One region of the Marinobacter sp. LQ44 genome, then DNA from elsewhere that is predicted to be linked to it. Evidence: predicted binding sites of a transcription regulator. Region 1 holds the regulator's gene; each other region holds the start of a gene.

The links. The regulator FliA, encoded in region 1, starts transcription of late flagellar genes. The targets are predictions, from matches to a motif close to CTAAAGTTTNNNNNNNNNNNGCCGNTAA.
Region 2: a site for FliA is predicted at 1,457-1,484, ahead of ASQ50_RS03305 (methyl-accepting chemotaxis protein). Genes of this name have one in related genera too.
Region 3: a site for FliA is predicted at 2,975-3,002, ahead of ASQ50_RS04175 (flagellin). Genes of this name have one in related genera too.
Region 4: a site for FliA is predicted at 3,872-3,899, ahead of ASQ50_RS03775 (flagellar protein MotY). Genes of this name have one in related genera too.

Annotation. Positions count from the first base shown of each region.
Region 1 covers NZ_CP014754.1:4,137,214-4,142,406, reverse strand. Annotated here, with positions in the region: gene ASQ50_RS18955 (protein phosphatase CheZ) at 1-753, opposite strand, end outside; gene cheY (chemotaxis response regulator CheY) at 774-1,157, opposite strand; gene ASQ50_RS18945 (RNA polymerase sigma factor FliA) at 1,317-2,060, opposite strand; gene ASQ50_RS18940 (MinD/ParA family protein) at 2,093-2,905, opposite strand; gene flhF (flagellar biosynthesis protein FlhF) at 2,976-4,292, opposite strand; gene flhA (flagellar biosynthesis protein FlhA) at 4,350-5,193, opposite strand, start outside.
Region 2 covers NZ_CP014754.1:696,050-701,242, forward strand. Annotated here, with positions in the region: gene ASQ50_RS03305 (methyl-accepting chemotaxis protein) at 1-1,408, opposite strand, end outside; gene ASQ50_RS03310 (hypothetical protein) at 1,525-2,412, opposite strand; gene ampD (1,6-anhydro-N-acetylmuramyl-L-alanine amidase AmpD) at 2,413-2,961, opposite strand; gene ASQ50_RS03320 (DUF1631 domain-containing protein) at 3,130-5,193, opposite strand, start outside.
Region 3 covers NZ_CP014754.1:885,435-890,627, forward strand. Annotated here, with positions in the region: gene fliD (flagellar filament capping protein FliD) at 1-602, opposite strand, end outside; gene ASQ50_RS04170 (flagellar protein FlaG) at 908-1,342, opposite strand; gene ASQ50_RS04175 (flagellin) at 1,414-2,886, opposite strand; gene ASQ50_RS21720 (flagellin) at 3,257-4,735, shown strand; gene ASQ50_RS04185 (6-hydroxymethylpterin diphosphokinase MptE-like protein) at 4,852-5,193, shown strand, end outside.
Region 4 covers NZ_CP014754.1:796,319-801,511, forward strand. Annotated here, with positions in the region: gene ASQ50_RS03765 (GNAT family N-acetyltransferase) at 1-1,751, opposite strand, end outside; gene ASQ50_RS03770 (histone deacetylase family protein) at 1,959-2,885, shown strand; gene ASQ50_RS03775 (flagellar protein MotY) at 2,901-3,827, opposite strand; gene pyrC (dihydroorotase) at 3,987-5,018, shown strand; gene rnt (ribonuclease T) at 5,056-5,193, shown strand, end outside.

The sequences.
Region 1 (5,193 bases):
GTCGTCCTGCCCCGAAACTACATCATCACGCTCCTCAGCCTTGATCTGAGGCCCTACCCCTTTTTCGGCCGATTCTTCTTTTTCTTCAATCTGGTGCACAGTGCCGGTGAGCTGGTCCACGTGGCTGGCCATCACCACCAGGCCAAGCAGGTTCTCTTCGACTTCTTTCACAAGGGCCGTGACTTTCTGGATAACCTGCCCGGTAAGATCCTGAAAGTCCTGGGCCAGAAGGACTTCAGACAGATTGCTGTACAGGGTATCGGAATCTGTCGCCAGGCCCGCAAAGAAGCGATCAATGCGTCCGTACAGTTCCCGGAATTCTGCCGGCTCCATTTCCCGACGGCGCAACCGCTGCCATTCGTCTCGCAGGGCGGTCGCTTCGTCGCGCATGGTGTGCGCCACCGGCATGCTTTCTTCGACCAGGTCCATGGTGCGATTGGCCGCCTGGCTGGTCATCTGGACAACGTAGGCCAGCCGATCCGAGGCATCGGACATCTTGGACAAGACTTCTTTCTGCTCGGCACTGCGGGCGTCTATCTGAAAATTCCGGATAGCCTCGTGCAGGCTCCGGGTCAACCGCCCCACTTCCCGATAGAGGCTCTGGTCGCGAACTTCACTTAGCTCGTTGATCACCGACATTGCCCGGGCGTAGTTACCGGAACTGATGCATTCGGCCAACTCCGAACTCTGCTGCTGGAGCTTTTCGGTTACCTCCGGGTCGAGGCCCTGATGGTTCTCGTTCTTGTCAGTCATGACAGCCATCCGACCTCTGGTTACTGGATTCGCTCGAAGATCTTCTCAATCTTTTCCTTGAGAACGGCAGCAGTAAACGGTTTGACGACGTACCCGTTAACGCCGGCCTGGGCCGCCGCCACAATCTGGTCACGCTTGGCCTCCGCAGTTACCATCAGCACCGGCAGGTTCTTCAGGTTCTCGTCTGCCCGCACCGCCTTGAGCAGATCAAAACCCGACATGCCTGGCATGTTCCAGTCGGTCACCAGGAAGTCGTACTTGCCGCTCCTGAGCATGGGCAAGGCAGTGTTGCCATCGTCCGCTTCATCCGTATTGGTGAAGCCAAGATCGCGCAGCAGATTCTTGATGATTCGCCGCATTGTGGAAAAGTCATCCACAATGAGAATTTTCATGTTTTTGTCCAATGGGACCTCCAGTCAGTAACACCCGGATTTCATTAAGCCTTTTGAAAGTCTAGCAGGCCGCTGCTTTAACCGCTTATTGTGTGTTGTTTGGCCGCGTTGTAAAGCGCCGGTTACCAAAATCTACACAGTTACGCGCCGCGCGGTCAGCGCCGGCCCGGTTTATTCTGGCTCGTCTTCCCGCCAATCGGACAACCGTCCCCTGAGACGAAGGGCCGCCTGGCTATGAATCTGGCTGACCCGGCTCTCGCTGACGCCAAGCACCGCGCCAATTTCCTTCAGGTTGAGCTCTTCCTGGTAGTAGAGGCTCAACACCAGCTTTTCTCGCTCAGGAAGCTCTTCGATTGCCTCTGCCAGGCTTTTCTGGAATGCATTTGATGCAATGCCATCCAGGGGATTATCGCTGGCCTCTGTTTCTTCTATCGGCAGCTCCCCGGATTCATTGAGCTCATCAAGGCTAAAAAGTCGGCCACTGTTGGCGTCTGCCAGGGAGGCATGATATTCCGACAGCTCAATGCCCAACTCTTCGGCAACATCAACATCCTGGGCCTCGCGCCCGGTGCGGTCTTCAACCGTCTTGATGGCTGCGGCGATACGGCGGGCATTGCGGTGAACGGAGCGGGGAACCCAGTCGCCCTTGCGGATTTCATCCACCATGGCACCGCGGATACGAATACCTGCGTAGGTTTCAAAGGTGGCACCCTTGCCGGTGGAATAGCGTTGCGCAGCTTCCAGCAGGCCGATCATGCCCGCCTGCATGAGATCTTCAAGCTGGACCGAAGCCGGCAAACGGGCCATCAAGTGTAGGGCGATTTTCTTGACCAGCGGCGCATGCTCCTCAATCAGCTGAGAGGGGCCTTTTGCGCCAGCCTGATGGTAGATTCCCAGGTTTTTCGCCAATGTCATGTATCCGGTTTTCTTATAGGACTGGATTCAGATCAGACTTCGACGAGCCTCTCCACGAAAAACTCCAGATGCCCTCTTGGCGATGATGGCAGCGGCCAGCTGTCCACTTTCTCTGCCAGGGCACGGATCGCCAGCGACGCCTTGGCCCGTGGATAGGCATCCAGAACGGCCCGCTGCCGCTGGACGGCTTTTTTGACGGCTTCGTCGTAAGGCACGATACCTACATATTGTAGTGCTACATCAAGGAAACGCTCGGTGACACGGGTCAGTTTTTCATACAGATGCCGGCCTTCCTGCTCGTTTCGCACCTGATTCGCCAGAATACGGAAACGGTTGGTGCCGTAGTCGCGATTCATCAGTTTGATCAGGGCATAGGCATCGGTGATCGAGGTAGGCTCATCGCACACCACCAGCAGCAATTCCTGGGAGGCCCGCAGGAAACTGACGACGGACTCGGAAATACCGGCTGCAGTGTCAACAATCAGCACATCAATCTGGTCACCCAGCTCGCTGAAGGCGTTGATCAGCCCCGCATGTTCCATCGGGCTCAACTGGGTCATACGCTGGGTGCCGGACGATGCGGGGACAATCTTGATACCACCCGGGCCGTTGACCAGCACGTCCTTGAGGTCGCACTCGCCACTGAGCACATCCTGCAGGTTGCGATTGGCGGTAATGCCCAACAGCACGTCGATATTGGCAAGGCCAAGGTCTGCATCCAGCAACACCACCCGTCGGCCTTTCTGGGCCAGCGCGATACCGAGGTTGACGGACACATTACTCTTGCCGACACCGCCCTTGCCGCCGGTAACCGCAATCACCTGAACCGGATGTGGTCTGCTCATACTGTTATCAGTCTCTTACTGCGTTCTTGTGTGGGCACAAACGGCAGCGCACCGGCTGTACCACCGGGCCTCAGGCCCCTTCTGCAACGGCCTGGCCGTGCTGCATTGTTTTCAGGCGTTCTACGCCCAACCGCACCAGAGGAATGGCCTCTGCCCGGTGCAGGTCTTCGGGAATCTTCTGGCCATCGGTATACCACGCCACTGGCAGGCCGGTTTCCATGACAAAGCCCAAAGACTCACCCAGTGTCAGCGCTTCGTCAATCTTGGTCATGACGCAGCCTGCAAGGTTTGCCATCTTATAGCAATGCCACACGGATTTCATGATGCGCGGCTGGCTGGTGGCAGACACGACCAGATGGGTACGGACATTGTGATCGCTCCGGGCCAACTCCGCCAGCTGTTCCTGATAACCGCGATCCGAGCTGGTCAGCCCGGCGGTATCAATCAGAACCAGGTGCCGATCTGACAATTCCTCCAGAATGTCATCCAGGGAATGACTCTCGTCCACAACCCGAACCGGCACATTGAGAATACGGCCAAACACGAACAGCTGTTCATGGGCTGCCACCCGGTAGCGATCGGTGGTGACCAACGCCAGGGAATCCGGCCCATGCTCCAGTACATATTGAGCTGCCAGCTTGCCAATGGTGGTGGTCTTCCCAGACCCGGTTGGCCCCACCAGCGCATAGACGCCGCCGGCCTGAAGCCAGTGTTCCCGAGCGGTACGTACGCCGGTGGCCAGCATCTTCAGGGATTGCTTCCAACCGTCTTCCAACCTGCCGGCGCGATGCTGACGAGACAGAGAGGTTGCCAGCTCCGCGCCCAGGCCAAATTCCTGCAGCCGCTCTGCAAGCCTCTGCTGAACTGCATTGGATGCCGCGACGGCAGGCTTCTCGGGTACCGAGGTACGGCCGCTGACCATCTCTCTCAGGGAGTTGATTTCCGCTCTCATGCTCGCCAACTCATCCGAGTAGCCCGCCGCTGGCCGGCCACCTGCATTGCCCACCGAGGTCGACCCGCCAGCCAGCTCACCTGACCAGTCGGCAGCCGGCCGATCGTCAGCCAGTGCACGATCATATTCCGCGCCGATACCCGCCCGCTTCTCCCGCACTTCGCGAATGCGATTGCGTGATCGGTTCAACTCTTCTTCCAGCCGACGATGCTGGTCTGCCTGCAGCTCCGCCAGGCGGGAGCCGTTGGTGGCCTGTGCCGCTCTCTCGCCAAGGCGCTGGCGTGCCATATTTTCGTCATAGTCCAGGGCCGTCACAATTTCGACGCCTCCGTCCACCCGGCGATTGGACAAAATAACGGCATCCGGTCCCATCTCATGACTGACCTGTTTCAGGGCTTCGGCCATGGTCTTTGCAAAAAACCGTTGTACTTTCATAGCGTTTCATCCTCCACCGGCGTGCCCGAATCGGGTGCTCGCCTTGCCCTGCCGGCCTTACTGACCAACAGAGGCGACTATCGTGATCTGTTTGTTATCCGGAATTTCCTGGTACGAGAGCACATGCAAACGCTCTACCCCATAACTGGCAAACTTTGCCAGCACTGGCCGCAAGGGCCCGGAAACCAGAAGAATCGCCGGCTTGCCCAGCATTTCCTGGCGCTGAACACTGTCCTGAAGGGACCGCTGCAGCTTTTCCACCATATTGGGCTCAAGCACCAGGCCAATATCGTCCTGTCCGCCGGATTGTTGACTCTGCTGAACTGACTTAAGCAACAACTGTTCCAGGTCTGGATCCAGAGTGATCACCGGTATCTCGGTGTCATTGCCACAGATGCTCTGAACGATCATTCGGCGCAGCGCCTGGCGAGCCAGGGTGGTCAACAGTTTCGGGTCCTGGCTTCTGGGATGGACGTTAACGATGGCTTCGGCAATGGAGCGCATATCCCTGACCGGCACTTCTTCCCGGAGCAGATTCTGAAGCACCCGCAACAGGACGCTCACGGAAATCGTCGTAGGCACCAGCTCCTCAGCCAGTTTCGGGGCCATTTTCTCCAACTGGTCCAGCCACTTCTGGGCCTCTTCATGGCCGATAAGTTCATGGGCGTGCTTTTGCAGAATCTGGTTAAGGTGGGTAGCCACCACCGTGCTGGCATCCACCACGGTGTAGCCCAGAGTCTGGGCCTGGTCTTTCTTGTCAGGCTCAATCCAGATGGCATCCAGGCCGAAGGCCGGGTCTTTGCCGGCAATGCCTTCCACCTTGCCGAACACCTGACCCGGATCAATGGCCAGCTCACGTTCCGGGTGAATCTCCGCCTCGGCAATGGTCACACCCATCAGG
Region 2 (5,193 bases), 990 kb from region 1:
TCTCAGTATCACGCTCAGCACTGCCTGCGCTGTCCGCTACCCGGTGGGCACTTTCCGTGACCTCATTAACCGCCTCTACCATCTGCCCCATGGCTTCGTTAATCTGGCCTGTTTCTTCCATCTGGCGAGCCACCGCTTCACTGTTGGCTGCTGCCGTCTCGTTAACCCTCACCGCCTGACTGTCAACGTCATTCGTGGTCCCGCTGACAGAGCGGATCAATTCGGCAATCCGATCCGTCATGTTGTTAAACTCGGTGGTCAGCTCACCCAGCTCATCACGATTGTTAAGCTGGATGTGTGCCGTCATGTCACCAGCGGCGACGCTGCGGGCCGCCTCACTGAACCGGTTGATGGCGGTTCTTACTGACATAAAGAAGCCCACGTACAGGTACACCACCAGAAGCATCACACCGATCAGGGCACCTAAAATCAACCTGCGCTGGCCGGTCTCCCGCTGCAGGCGTTGTTCGAGGTTGCCGGAAACCACATCGAAAATGCTGTCATTAAGTGAATCGTAGTATTCCAACTGGGTGGTAACAGAGGCATCAAACTCCTGCCAGGGCTGCTCCAGACGCATTGGGGTGATGATGTTCAGGTCCAGCTGCTCGCGCAGCGCCATCAGGCTTTCATCAACCCGTTTCACAGCACCACCGGCCCGGTTTGACAGTTTGGGAGAGGTCTCAACCGCAACCGACAACGCCGGCGACAGCAGGGAACTGCGGTTGGTCAGCTGGTCATAGATTTCATTCAGGATTTCACTGAGGTTATAACCCACCTGGCCATCTACCAGCGCAAAGATGCCGTAAGAACGGGCCCTGCCGACAACGGTCCGCGCCTCAGGCAGCGCATTGCGGACCAGCCCGAGCAGCAACAGGTTTTCCCGGGAGGCATCCTGCCCCAGGCCGGAAATCTCAATGGTCGCCGGCAACAGGGCCAGCACTTTCTGGACAAACTCGTGGTAATACTTGAATTGAGGATCTATGTTGCCCTGGTAGTTGTCGTCCTGCTTTAGTTGTTCCCACTCTGCCTGCAAGGCCAGAACCTGATCCTTCCAGGAACCCGAAGAATCGAACGAACGGTTGTTTCCAGCAAGATCTGAAAACAGGCCATCGATCTGCTCCGCCGCTGCACCTGCCTTACCCAAAAGTTCGTCTTCATCCTTTAGCACACCCGGTGCCTGATAGTCGCGATACGCCATAGACGCAGACAATAGCTGGTCTACCTTGCGAAGATCGGCAAGGCCCTCGATACCGCGGGTCATGGTTTGAACGGATTGATTGAGGCTGGAAATAACCAACCACGACAGGACAATGATCGGGCCCAGGAACAAGATACTGATAAGGCTGAACTTGTAGACCATGGGCAGCCGATTCATCAGGCTAACAGCTGGATTGATCAAATATTTCACGGTGCCCTCTCGCTGATTCTAATAAATGAATCTTGATTGTTTGTTTGATTATCGCCCAAGGTCGGAAAAACTTAATCACCTTTAAGTGTTATTCTGTAATGTCTCTTTACAGTTGCTCAGACCACGCCGGCAATGACCAGCAATGCGGCAGCGCAGATCCACACCAGCATGCTTCGGTTTAACAGTCCCCGTATAGCCGCCAGGCTGCGCCCACCAAAACTTGTCCACTCATCCGGGTGCAACCGCGCAAACTGCGCTGGATCCATTGCATACCCGGTTAACGACCCGTTTGCGGAAATCATGAGGACTTCTGAGGTTTTTCTTCCAAAACCGGGAAGGACTCTCTTCGCTTCCCTCGACCAGCCGGCAAGATCACCGGCCAGCCCCAGGGTGCAGGACAGCAAGCGTGCAGGAATCCAGCTGGCCAGATTGGCCAGGGCTCGGAATCGGGCACGAGCTGCCTGTTGCGGCCATTGTTCAGACAACGCCACCAGCCCGCGGGCAACCAGTGCAGCACCTATTCCACCCACCACGTACCAGAATGCCACCAGGAAGAACCGTTCAAATACGCCGATCACCAGAGCCTTGGATAACGACAGATGCATAGCCTCTGGTGACAGCGCGGCGCCCCGTTCTTCTGGAGGCAAGCGGTTCTGGATCTGCCGCCAGGCAGCCTGCATGTCACCCCGGCTCCAGGCTGCCGAATAGTCACTTAGCTGGCGCCGCCAACCCGGCGCCCCCATCAGCAACACCAGCACAATCAGTTCCAGCGGATAGGCCGCCAGCCGGTACCCATACCATTCCAGTAGATACACCGCGCCCACCAACCCCAGGCCGGGCAGCAAAACCCAGATCAGTCCTGAGGTAATCGCATCCTCCCTTCCCGCCTGAATTTTTGCGCCCCGGTGAAACCAGGCACGCCAAAGCACGTCGCCATCCAGCCGGTTTCGGCTATCCAGTTGGCGCCGAATAAGGTAGGCCAATAGAAACACGACAAACACCATTCAGGCGATCTCCTCATGTGCCAACAGCTGGGAAAAATACGACCAGTCGAAAGCTGGGCCAGGATCGGTTTTCCGGCCGGGCGCAATATCGCAGTGGCCGGTAATGCGCTCGGCGCTGATTTTGGGCCAAGCCATCATGGTCAACCGCGCCATGCCTGCCAGCGTACGGTACTGTTCGGGCGTGTAGGGAATATCGTCCGCTCCCTCCAGTTCAATACCGATGGAGAAGTCGTTGCACTCTTCCTGCCCGTCAAAACAGGACCGACCGGCATGCCAGGCCCGGTCCAGGCAACTGACAAACTGCAACACTGAACCATCGCGACGCACCAGGGCATGAGCGGAGACCTGCATGGCGGCGATGGTTTCAAAATAGGGATGGGCGGCTGGGTCGAGCCGGTTGCAGAAAAAGTCTTCAATCTCCGTTCCCCCGAATTGTCCCGGAGGCAGGCTGATGTTGTGCACCACCAGCAGGGAAATGGCAGTGCCTTCAGGTCTTGCACCAAAATTCGGCGAGGGCACCCATCGGCTGTCAGGGTAACGACCAGTCAGCCTTAACTGTTCAGCCTGACTAGAGAGAGAGTCGTTGTTATGCTTGCTGTCTTGGTTGAAAGGGTCAGAGATTGGCAAGGCGTATCCACTGTCGCTTTATGATGTTCAATCGATTGAATCACAAAGCGACGGTGGATGCTATGGATGGAACGGGACGGAATCGCGCCTTCAATCTTTTCGACTATGGCGGAGGTTATCGATGATGGATTCCAGCGCCCGGTCAAAAATCAGGCCGTCGTCCAGAAGCGTAATAACGCCGTCCTGCAGCGCCACCGCCAGGTCATCCCGATGGTATTCTGCCACCTTGGCGCCGCTGCGGTTGACAAAAATGTACTTGCCGGTTGCCTTGATAAAAGCCGCCAGCTTGCAGCGCACACGAGTATCATCGCGCACCATCTCGATCCACGAGCCAACCCGCAGCTGATCGGCCCGGGCCAGCCATTCCGCAGCAACAACGGGAGCAGACGGCGCTTCTTTCTCAGCCGCAGGTGGTTCCGTTGCCGGCTGCGCGTCACTTTGAACGCTTTCCGCCACGACCGGCTCGCTGTCAGACTGCGCAACATCCTCTGGAACATCGGCATTCACCTGAGGCTCTTCCTGCGCCAGCATCTGCTCCGGCTGATCCAGTTCCTCTGCCGCCGGGGCATGCTCCTCCGGCGCCTTCCCGACATCACTGACCGGTGCCGTTACCAGCTTCTGGAAGACATCAACATGGGCCAGTTCCAGGTCGCGAATGGCAGCGTCGGTTGAGAATGGGTCCCAGGAAATTTCCTGCAAAGCACTGCGGAGGTCCTCAACCACTTCCGGTATTGCCCGAAGCAGCTCAGAGCGGGTTTCATCCGTTACCGGCCTTGGATCCACGCTCCATATCAGGCGCTCGGTCACTGTGCAGGCGGACTGCCATTGCTCGCTTTCTTCGCCCTGACGCAGTACCACCCACTGCAGATAACGCGTCCAGGGCTCGCTGAGAATCTGCATCACCGCAGCCGGTATATCACGCCCGGCCGTCTCTTCCTGAATGAGGTTGGTGGCCGCCTGGCTTGCACGTTCCTGACGAGCCCGACCTTCTTCGGCGTCTCGAAGACGCTGCTCAACCAGCTCACGACGGCGCCGGTCCAGATCCATAAAGTGACCGAAATCCTTGAGCAATTCCTCAAACAATCCGACATTGTCGGTAAACTCGTTCAAGACACGATCGACCACTTCTTCGATTTTTTCCCGGAGCGGGTCCCGCATACCCTCGCGCTTTTCGGACCAGCCAATCGCAGACAGCGCCAGCTCATTCAACAGCTTGCGAACCGGATGACCGCCACGATTGAAGAAATTGCGATCGCTCAGAGCAACCTTCAGGACCGGAATCTGCAAACGCCCGATCAGCGCCTTCATCACCGGATGCAATTGCCGATCTTCCAGTATGAAATCGAACAGCATCGAGACGAGATTGACAACATCGCCGTCCACTTGACCCAGAGTAGCTTTCTTGCCGCCAGGCTCCTGCAGGACCGAGACAATCTGCTGGCGCAGTGGCACCACTTCCACCCCGGATACCTGCGTAAGAGAACCTTGCAGATCACTGAGCCGGGCCATCAACCCGCCGGTATCGAGTGTCACAACACCCCCAGGCAGACTGCCTGCACCGGGAGATGCCTCCCCCTGATGCAACAGCGCACTCAATTCCGAAAACGTGGGGAAACTGGCAGTACCGCTCGCCCCGGATTCGACACCCGCCTGTCCTGGCGACAAAGCCGGGGCTCCAGCCTGTGGCGCCGGCCTATTTGCCTGGGGCGACGAACCGCCGACCGGTGCCCGGCGCATATCTGGCAACACCCCTTCGGCTACCAGAGTTTTATTGGCTTGGTCATACAGGGCTGCAAGCTTATCCACCAGCAGGCGTTCAAAAAGCTTGAGCACAACCAGCTTGGCACGAATATCGATATCCAGGTCCGAACAGGCCTCAGCAATTCCGCCACAGATAACCTCGGGGCTCAGGGGCATCTGATCATCAGACATCTGAATCTCGGGCATTAGGTGGCGCACGCGCGCCGCCAGCATCCGGGCCGGCTCCTGGTAACGATTACGCAGCTTGGTCACCAGGTTATCAATGGCAACCTGCTGCTCCAGTTCGGAATGGTCTAAAAGGCTCAGGGAGTCCTGGTCGACTTCCTCCAGGGCCGAGCCGGAGCGCAGCGGCTTGAAGCGCCCAAAGTCATTGAACGCCTGGCTGACATACTG
Region 3 (5,193 bases), 1.2 Mb from region 1:
CCCGGGGCAGCACCATCTTCCGTAACGGAAATATTCACGGCATTGGCTTCACCGGTCTCATCCGCAGACAACACCAGTTGGAAACCGTTGCCGGTATCAATCACACCGGCAGACACGCCCGCATTGGCCTCGTTAATGGCATTCGCCAGGCCCTGCAGGGTGTCGTTGGAGGAATCGATGGTGATGTTGGTGGTCTTGTCACCCACCTGAAGCGCCATGGTGCCACGGCCAACGCTGGTGGCATCCCGGTCGGCGAACACATCCCGGCTGGCCAGGGCCTGAGACTGCGCCAGACTTTTCACGTCCAGGCTGTAAGAGCCGCGGCTGGCCTTGCTGGCATCCACCGACACATCAATGTTGCTACCCGAGGAAGTGGCCGAAAACGACTTCATCGCATCCGCAGAACCGAGCTGACGCATAGGCAGGCGCAGCTCCGTAACAGCGCTGCGCAACTTGCCATAGGCAGAAATAAGCGCCTCTGTACGCTCTGTTCTTTGATCCAGCCGAACTTCCGTGGGCCTGCGCTCTGCAGCCACCAACTGGTCGACAAGATCCGACGTCAAAACGCCGGAGCCGATACCTAACGATGAAATACTGGCCATAACCGTGCCTCCTCAGGGGGGCGGAATCTCTGTACTGATCAGTTTATCGGCAGCAGGCGGCAAAACTTTGCCTCTTTTGCCCTAAATATAGAACCGATTTGTAACTGTGTGTATCTAAACTTTTTTAGCCACGGACGACACGGACATTCACGGACAAGAAACGAAACCGAACTGCTTGACCGTCCGTGTTAGTCCGTGTCGTCCGTGGCTAAACCAATCCTTTCAAACGCGAACACCGCCGGCTCCTCTCAGAGGCGGCGGTGCTGAAATACCGTCGTTTTCATCCGCGCAAAAGCGGCAAGCTTTTACACCTTGATGTTAAACAACGTCAGCGGTTCGTCCTGCTGCAATTTTTCTGCCAACCTCATTGCCACTTCATCCGGGATCTGGCGGATGACTTCCTGGGTTTGCTGATCAACCACCTTTACGATGGTCTGGCCCATTTCATTATCCACTTCAAACTGAAGATCCCGCTGCACGGTTTGAACAAAGTCGTTCAACTGGCTAACCGCCTCATTCAGCTCCTTGCGCTGCTCTTCATTACGGGCCTGCAGCTTTTCAGCCTGCGAAGCCTGTTGAGCAACCTGGGGAGCCTGCACCTGGCGGGTACCGGCAGCCGAAGCTGCAAGGTCAGGGGCGTTCCGGCCCTCGGCCTGAGATGACGACAGTGCCTTGGCCGGAGCCTGGGCGCCGGAGCGCACCAGTTTCAGGTCCGGGCTGTTCAGGTTAACGTCATTCATAGCTTTACCTCGCTATCCTTCAACGGCGGAAAGCCGGAACCCGAAGGTTCCGGCTGCAACCGCTATGCCCCTTACTGCAGGAGGGACAGAACCTGCTGAGGACGGGCGTTCGCCTGAGCCAGCACGGAGATACCGGCCTGCTGCAGTACCTGGGATTTAGCCAGGTTGGCGGTTTCTGCCGCGAAGTCAGCGTCCAGGATACGGCTGTTGGAGGCGCTGAGGTTCTCGACCGAGGTGCTCAGGTTTGCGATGGTGGATTCGAAGCGGTTTTGGACTGCACCGAGCTCACTTCGGAAACTGTTCACTGTCTGTAACGCTGAGTCGATCCTTTTAATAGCATCGTTGGCATTAGCAACGTCGGTAACACTCAAGCTGGAGAGGTTACCAGTGGCCGCTGCAAGCTGGCCATCATCGAAACCTGCAACCGTCGGATCGTCACCGCCGATCGTGATATCTTCAAGCGCCTCAATTGTCACTTGTCCGCGGAGCACAGCGCCTGCGGCAGTACCGATTGTCAATGCGAGCCCGGACGTGCTTCCAGTCGCCGTAGCCGCAGCGGTTCCGACAGCCGTTGTCTCAGCAGTGATGGTAATGTTTTTGCCGTCCGCATTAGTCAGGATAACACCAGTAGAGTTGCTACTCGCAGTCAACCCCTCAATACCCTGCGCATTGATCGCGGCAGCGAGGCCTGCACTATCTAGCGAATTGGTGGAGCCGGCCGCAATGGTCTCAGTCACGGTGACAGCAGAGGCTGTGCCCACGCTGATCGACAATGAGTATACAGTGTCGTTACCAGAAGTGGCCGCAGCTCCATCAATCGCGGCAAACGTCACATCCTGTACGTTGGTTGCCGAAACAGAGGTCAGGCCCTGAACATTGGCATCTTTTATTGCCTGAGCCTTATCTTCCGCCGAGTCCGATGATGAGGCACCAATTGTAACAAAGTCTCCATCCCCCACCTTAATCTGCAAATCCCCAGCGGCGAGCGCAGCATCACTCACGTCAGCAGTACCAGTCATCGTGGCGAGAGACCCAATCTGCTGGAGACGAGTGCCCTGAGTAAAGTCAACACCAATCACTTCTCCGGCGTTAGCGCCGACTTGGAAGTCCTGCTGACCAAAGGAACCGTCAAGCACCTTCAAACCATTGAACGCGGTCTGCGTTGAAATACGCTCGACTTCAGCCAGTCGCTGCTGCACCTCGTCGTTAAGTGCAGCTCGATCAGAAGAGCTGTTGGTAGCGTTAGCCGACTGAACTGCGAGCTCGCGAATCCGCTGGAGGTTGTTAGTGATCTCATTAAGAGCACCTTCAGCAGTCTGCGCCAAAGAGATGCCGTCATTGGCATTGCGGGTGGCAACGTTCAAGCCAGAAATCTGGGACTGAAACCGCGTCGAAATCGCCAGACCCGCAGCGTCATCCTTCGCGGAGTTAATACGAAGACCTGAGGACAGACGCTGCAATGCTTGGTCGTTCATCCCCTGAGACTTACTGAGTTGGTTCTGTGCGTTTAGTGACGCTACGTTGGTGTTGATACCGAGAGCCATAATGCTTCTCCTTCGACTGATGTCGTCATTTCATGGATGAGGCCTAGCGCTCGACTTACATGTTAAGAGCGCCACCCTGTTATCCTGATTAACGGCACTGAGCCAAATTGCTTTAGAAAAAAACTGAAGATTTTGTAAAGGAATGTAAAACCGGCAATCTCTTTCCCTTCGCCTCCCACAACACCCATCAGGTTTCAGACTCATAGCACCAGATAAAGTATTTAAAAACAAAACGATAAATCTATTTTAAAAAAACTGGCACACCCTTCGCTTAGTGACAACCAAGACGGTAACTCAACGAATTTCTGCCGAAGCGCACGATCCAAAATAGAGTCCTAGCTACCGGCAACTCTGAGCAAGGAGAATTGATATGCCTCAGGTGATTAATACCAACATTGCTTCATTGAACGCCCAAAGAAACCTGAATGCCTCACAAGGCGATGCAAACGTGGCACTGCAGCGACTATCCTCCGGCCTCCGAATAAATTCGGCCAAAGACGATGCGGCCGGCCTCGCCATATCCACACGGTTTCAGTCCCAAATTTCCGGTCTAAATGTCGCCCAAAGAAATGCTAGTGACGGTATATCCCTTGCACAAACTACCGAAGGAGCATTAAACGAAGTCATTAACAACCTGCAGCGCGTTAGAGATCTGGCAGTTCAATCTGCCAACGCGACCAACAGTGCGTCCGACAGAATCGCGCTTGATCAAGAGGTTCAGCAGCGAATCGAAGAAATACAGCGAATAGCTGAACAAACAAACTTTAACGGCCTGAAGGTTCTGGATGGGTCCTTCGGGGAGAAAACATTCCAGGTCGGCGCGAATTCGGGTGATACCATCAGCGTCGATTTGTCCCGTGGGTCTAGAGCCGATCAAATTGGCTCACTCGCATCTTCGGGCCCGCGCCAGATATCAGATGTTCCGTTAGCTGATGGTGATTTAACGATTTCTGTAGGACAAAGCGAAGCCTATCCGATACCTGGAACCGGAACAGACGCTTCTGCCGAAGCCACAGTAAATGCCATTGAACAGGCGAACATACCAGGATTACCTACTGTTTCGGCAACCAACGTACAGGATGTGACGTTTGCCGCGATTGATGGAGCTGCGGCCACTTCTGGTAACGACACTGTATACTCATTGTCGATCAGCGTGGGCACAGCCTCTGCTGTCACCGTGACTGAGACCATTGCGGCCGGCTCCACCAATTCGCTAGATAGTGCAGGCCTCGCTGCCGCGATCAATGCGCAGGGTATTGAGGGGTTGACTGCGAGTAGCAACTCTACTGGTGTTATCCTGACTAATGCGGACGGCAAAAACATTACCATCACTGCTGAGACAACGGCTGTCGGAACCGCTGCGGCTACGGCGACTGGAAGCACGTCCGGGCTCGCATTGACAATCGGTACTGCCGCAGGCGCTGTGCTCCGCGGACAAGTGACAATTGAGGCGCTTGAAGATATTACCATCGGCGGTAATGCGCCAGAGAATGCCGGTTTTCTCGCGGGTGGCGAAACCATTACTGCCTCGGGGAACCTTGAAGGTGTTGATATTCGAACCATGGCCGGCGCCAACGATGCAATAAAACGCGTTGATTCAGCGCTTACCACAATCAATGCTATCCGAAGTGAGCTAGGCGCCGTCCAAAACCGCTTCGAGTCCACGATCGCGAATCTAAGCACCACATCAGAAAATCTGAGCGCAGCAAACAGTCGAATTCGTGACGCAGACTTCGCTGCAGAGACTGCCGAGCTTGCTCGAACTCAGGTCCTTCAGCAGGCAGGCTTGTCGGTTCTAGCGCAAGCAAACGCGAGACCTCAGCAGGTACTCCAGCTCCTCCAAGGATAAGTTTCAGACAAAGCATAGCTCCGTAACGAGCCCTTCGGTACGGAGCTATTCCTTACGCCTGACTTATAACCATATGCTAAGATGACTCAAAACTCAGCAGCATCCCGGAGTTCGCAGTGATTAAAAACAAAGCCCTGGAATTTGTTCGTCGTCGCGAAAACAACCTCCTTTTCTTCAAGAAATTTTACCCTGACATCTACCGTTACTACGCAAACTATACGCTGACCGAAGCTGAAGTCGTTATTAGCAACGTAGAAGACGAACTCGACCTTAATCTGGGAGAAGTATCTCTATATCAAGGACAAGGCAAACAACGAGCGCACCAAGGTGTCGAGCTCTTCAAGTCAACATTCGCGCACAATAAATTACTCCCATCGCTTCCCCCGCCTTGGCCCGGTGATTACCACCATCCTCGCTTCGCTCACCGCGCAATCGACCAGATCATCAGGAAATCACCA
Region 4 (5,193 bases), 1.1 Mb from region 1:
CTGCGGGGGAAGTGCTCCCGGTACTCATCCATCAGGAAGCGGCAGCTATCAATAATCGCTTGCTCACTGTTGAGCTTTTTGACCGTGCCTTTGTATCGGCGCTGGGTAGGGCTCAGGTCCAGAAACGGAAAGCAGCCCTGTTCATGCACCACCGTAATATCAATGGGCCGGCGCTCCACCGCAAACACTTCGAGCACCTCTTCCACATCGTCACAGTAAACGGTGTCGATGGTGTTGATGCCATAATCACAGATCACCCGCCGGGCTTCGCGGTTGGACAGATGCCTCCGGCCATCGCTCAGTGCCCGGGCTACGAGTTTCCGGGTATTGGCACGGTCGGCGAAATGGTCGGTGAAGGATTCCGGTGTTTCTGTCAGCAGCCTCTGCACCCGCTGGTGACGGACGTGTTGCATAAAGGCCATGACCGCCTTCTCAGGATTGAAGAACGACGGCAGGCCGGCACGATAAAATTCTTCACGGGAATCCATCACCGTGCTCTGCCCCAGCCAGCAGGTGAAAATATTCAGCCGTGTGCCCTTGGAGGCCTGCACCACTGCATCGGCAATCTGCAGGCTGTCCTCGATCAGGGTTGGCGCATACATCACCAGCACGTTGGCCACGTTCGGGTCTTTGGCGAGAATCTTGATCGCCTTGCCATAGAGTTCTGGCGTGGCGTCGTAGTTGAGGTCGATCGGGTTTTTCCGGGTCCAGTAGGCCGGCAGCAACTCCGCCAGGGCATCAACGGACTGCTCCGACAGTTCCGCCAGCTCGCCGCCCAGGTCGGCCAACCGGTCCACCGCCAGCACACCGGGGCCAACCCCGTTAGCCATGATCGCCAACGATTCGCGCCGCAGCGGGCGCATTCGGGTCAGGGTTTCCAGGGCATCAAACATCTGGCCCAGGCCGTCCACCCGCAACACACCGGCTCTCTGCAGCATGGCATCGTAAATCGGGTCACTGCGCTTGATGCCGGCCGGTAACTCATGGGCGAACCACTCCGACTCCGGTACCCGGCCGGATTTCACCGCAATAACCGGTTTGGTTCGGGAGGCTACCCGTACCGCCGACATAAAGCGGCGGGGATTGGGAATATTTTCGATGTGTAAAAGGATAGCGCGGGTCTGGGTGTCCTGGGCCAGGTAATCGATCAGGTCGTCGTGATCAATGTCCATGCCATCGCCCAGTGTCAGGAAGTAAGAAAACCCGACACCCCGGGCAAAAGCCCAGTCAATCACCGAACTCGCAATGGTGCCGGACTGCCCCACAAACGCCACCCGTCCGGGAATGGCGCCCATGTGTGCATAGGTGGCGTTAAGATGACGTGCCGGCACCATCAGGCCGATGGTATTGGGCCCCAATACCCGAATGCCGGTTTCCCGGGCCGCGTCCCGCACCGAATACATCAACGGCTGCCCGGTTTTACTGTGGGTACGTGACATACCGCCGGTCATCACAATGGCAGTACGCACACCACATTCGCCGAGCTTTCGAATCATTTTCGGCACGGTATCCGGTGGCGTACAGATAATGGCCAGGTCCGGGCTGAAATCCAGCTTCGAGACTTTCTTGACGCAGGGAACACCGTGTACATTGTCGTAGTCGGTCTGGTTGACCACCACCAGACGGCCGGGATAACCGCCACCAAGCAGGTTACGAAGCACCATACCGCCAAGGTTGTTTGCCCGTTCGGATGCACCAATCACAGCAATGGATTCAGGATTGAACAGACTTTCCAGATAGCGGGTACTCAAAGTGATTCTCCCGGGCCATGAGCAACATATAGGTAGATAAGAATCTCAATAAAACAGGTTACTTATCAATGTATACCTTATCTTAGATGGGTATTTCCTGATGTAAATCGGCTATCACAACCATTAGACCAAAGAAATACGACAAACCTCGGTTTTCCCTGATAACATGGCCTGAATAATAAGCATATCCAGGTTCAGGCTAGACGTATGACCACGGCATTTTTCTCCCACGATGACTGCATGAAACACAACATGGGCCCGGAGCACCCGGAATGCCCTGAGCGAATCTCCACCATCCTCGCGTATCTGGCAGACACTCACCTGGAACGGGATCTGGACTGGGTTCGACCGGAAGAAATTACCCGTGACCAGCTGTTAACGGTGCACCCCGAGACTTACCTTCAACAGCTAGATATGATGCAGCCTACCCGGGGCCGGGTGTTTACCGATCCGGACACCGCCATGATGCCGGATACCCTGCGCGCCGCCCGACTGGCCGCCGGCGGCAATATCCAGGCGGTCGATATGGTAATGAGTAGTCAGGTGACCAACGCGTTTGTCTGCGCCCGCCCACCCGGGCACCATGCCGAGCGCTCCAAATCCATGGGGTTCTGCTTCTATAACAACGTGGCACTGGCAGCCATGCGCGCCCTCACCTTCCACCACCTGGAACGGGTTGCTATCGTTGATTTCGATGTGCATCAGGGCAACGGCACCGTGGACATCGTTAGCGGAGACGAACGCACCCTGATGTGCTCCAGCTTCCAGCACCCTTTCTATCCACACTCCCATGTGCATCGCCAGGCGGACAACATTATCAATGCGCCGATCGAGGCCAACTGCTCGGCTCTGGACTACCGTAAAGCGGTGGAAGCAGCGTGGCTTAAGAAATTGCAGGATTTCCGCCCGCAGCTGGTACTGATTTCCGCCGGTTTTGACGGCCATAAACTCGACCCGATGGCAGACCTGAATCTGGAAGTGGACGACTATCGCTGGTTGACGGAAATGCTGATCAGCGTGGCCCATGACCACGCAAACGACCGGATTGTGTCAACTCTGGAGGGGGGATATCACCTGAAAGCGCTGGCCGAAAGCGTCACCGCCCACCTGGACCTGCTCAGCACGGTTTACTGACAAGTCCCGCTCCATTCAGCCTGAGAAATCCATACCCGGGCCGTTCGCCTGCTGTAACTCGGGGCGCTCGCCCTGCCGTTGCAAGCGAATGGTGGTACGGCGATTATCCGCATGCCGGCGGGAAACCGGGAACTGGTCACCGTGCCCACGCACAATCAGAAGGTCATCATCGATACCGCGGGATCGCAGATAGTCCGCCACCACATTCGCCCGCTCTTCGGACAGCGCCCGGTTATCGATGCGGCTGCCAACACTGTCTGAATGGCCGTCCACAAATATCCGCTCAACGGTGGAATCCGCCATTACGTAGGTCACGATGTTATCCAGCAGCTGCCTGTCGGTATCAGACAGGCTGGTACTGCCGCTGACAAACGGCACTCGGGAACGACGAATCTGGTCGTAGTTCACCGGCAGCAGGCTGGATACGCACTCCCGGTAGCCCGAGTACGGGCCTGAGAAATTAACGTTGGAAAGTTGGACCCGCACGGGCCGGTCATCATAACGGGCAGCTCGTGTGACGGTCGGGCGCATTCCCTGCAACAAGCCCTGAGTCATCAGCGTTGCCTCACGACTGCTGACCGTGACCGCCCTGGGCTGGTCAGAGACCGTTACCGAGCCGATGGCCCGGGGCGCCACGCCAGGACGCCAGGCTGGCGCTTCCACCACTAGCTGGCCGCGACCGGGGCGCATCACCGGGATCTCGGATTCCAGATAGAAACTCAACGCTTCGCCGGCCCGATGGCGGAAAACCGCCCTGCCGTATCCCGGTACCTCGTGTACCAGGGAACACTCAAACACAGATTCCGACAGGTACCACTGGCTATTCTCAATGCCGGCACCGTAGCTTGTCGCCAAAACAGGCGTAGCTGCCACTGCAAGCAAAGCCGACACGCCTGCAGCTGCCAGTTTTTGATGAAGCAAATGGCGAAGCGAATAAGTCATTGTGAGAGCGCCTCGAAAACCGGGTCTGTTTCCAACATGACTGTTTAACGGCGTTCAAAATGATTACTTGAGCCACAAAGGGGCTGGATTAGCAAAAACATTCCCATCCGCCTTCTGATATAATCCGCAAAACTTTTTGGCTGCTTTGAGGATACCATCATGACCAGAACACTCACCATCACCCGCCCCGACGACTGGCACCTGCACGTGCGCGACGGTGCTGTACTGAACAGCGTGGTGCCGGCAACGGCCGCCTGCTTTGGCCGGGCGATCATCATGCCCAATCTGGTGCCACCGGTAACCGACGCCGCAGCCGCCGTGGCCTACCGTGACCGGATCCGGGCAGCCGCCGGCAATACCGCCTTCGAGCCACTGATGACGCTGTACCTGACAGAAAGCATGACGCCGGAAACCATTCGGGAAGCCAAGGCCGCAGGTGTTGTCGCTGCCAAACTCTACCCGGCGGGCGCCACCACCAATTCAGAATCGGGTGTTACCGATATCCGCAATATTTACCCGGTACTCGAAGCCATGGCCGAGTGCGGCATGCTGCTTCTGGTTCACGGCGAAGTCACGGATGCCGACATTGATATCTTCGACCGGGAAAAAGTGTTTCTTGATCGGGTCCTGAGCCCAACCATCGAGGCCTTCCCAACCCTGAAAGTGGTGCTGGAGCACATCACCACGGCGGATTCCGCCGAGTTTGTGCGCGCCCATACCGGCGGCAACCTGGCCGCCACCGTGACGCCACAGCACCTGATGTACAACCGGAACCATATGCTGGTGGGCGGTATCCGCCCTCATCTGTATTGCCTGCCGATCCTGAAACGGAACAAGCATCAGCTGGCGCTGCGCGAAGCGGTTGCCAGCGGCGATCCTCGCTTCTTCCTGGGCACAGATTCCGCCCCCCACGCCCGCGACAAAAAGGAAGCCGCCTGCGGCTGCGCCGGTTGCTATTCTGCCTACGGCGCCATTGGCCTGTACGCAGACGTCTTTGAGGAACTCGGCATTCTCGACAAACTGGAAGCCTTTGCCAGTTTCAACGGCGCCGACTTTTACGGCCTGCCACGAAACACCGACACCATTACCCTGGTACGTGAGCCCTGGACCATGCCAGAGCAACTGCCGTTGGCCGACGGTAACATCGTACCCTTGAAGGCCGGTGAAACCGTTCACTGGCGCATGGCGTAATTCACTATTCATTCATAACACGAACATCGGAGTTCGAGTGTCAGAAGAAAACAAGCCGCCACATCCTATGTCCCAACGTTTCCGCGGCTTCCTGCCGGTGGTTGTCGATGTTGAAACCGCCGGTTTCAATCCGGAGCGGGACGCCCTGCTGGAAATTGCCGCCGTCATACTGACC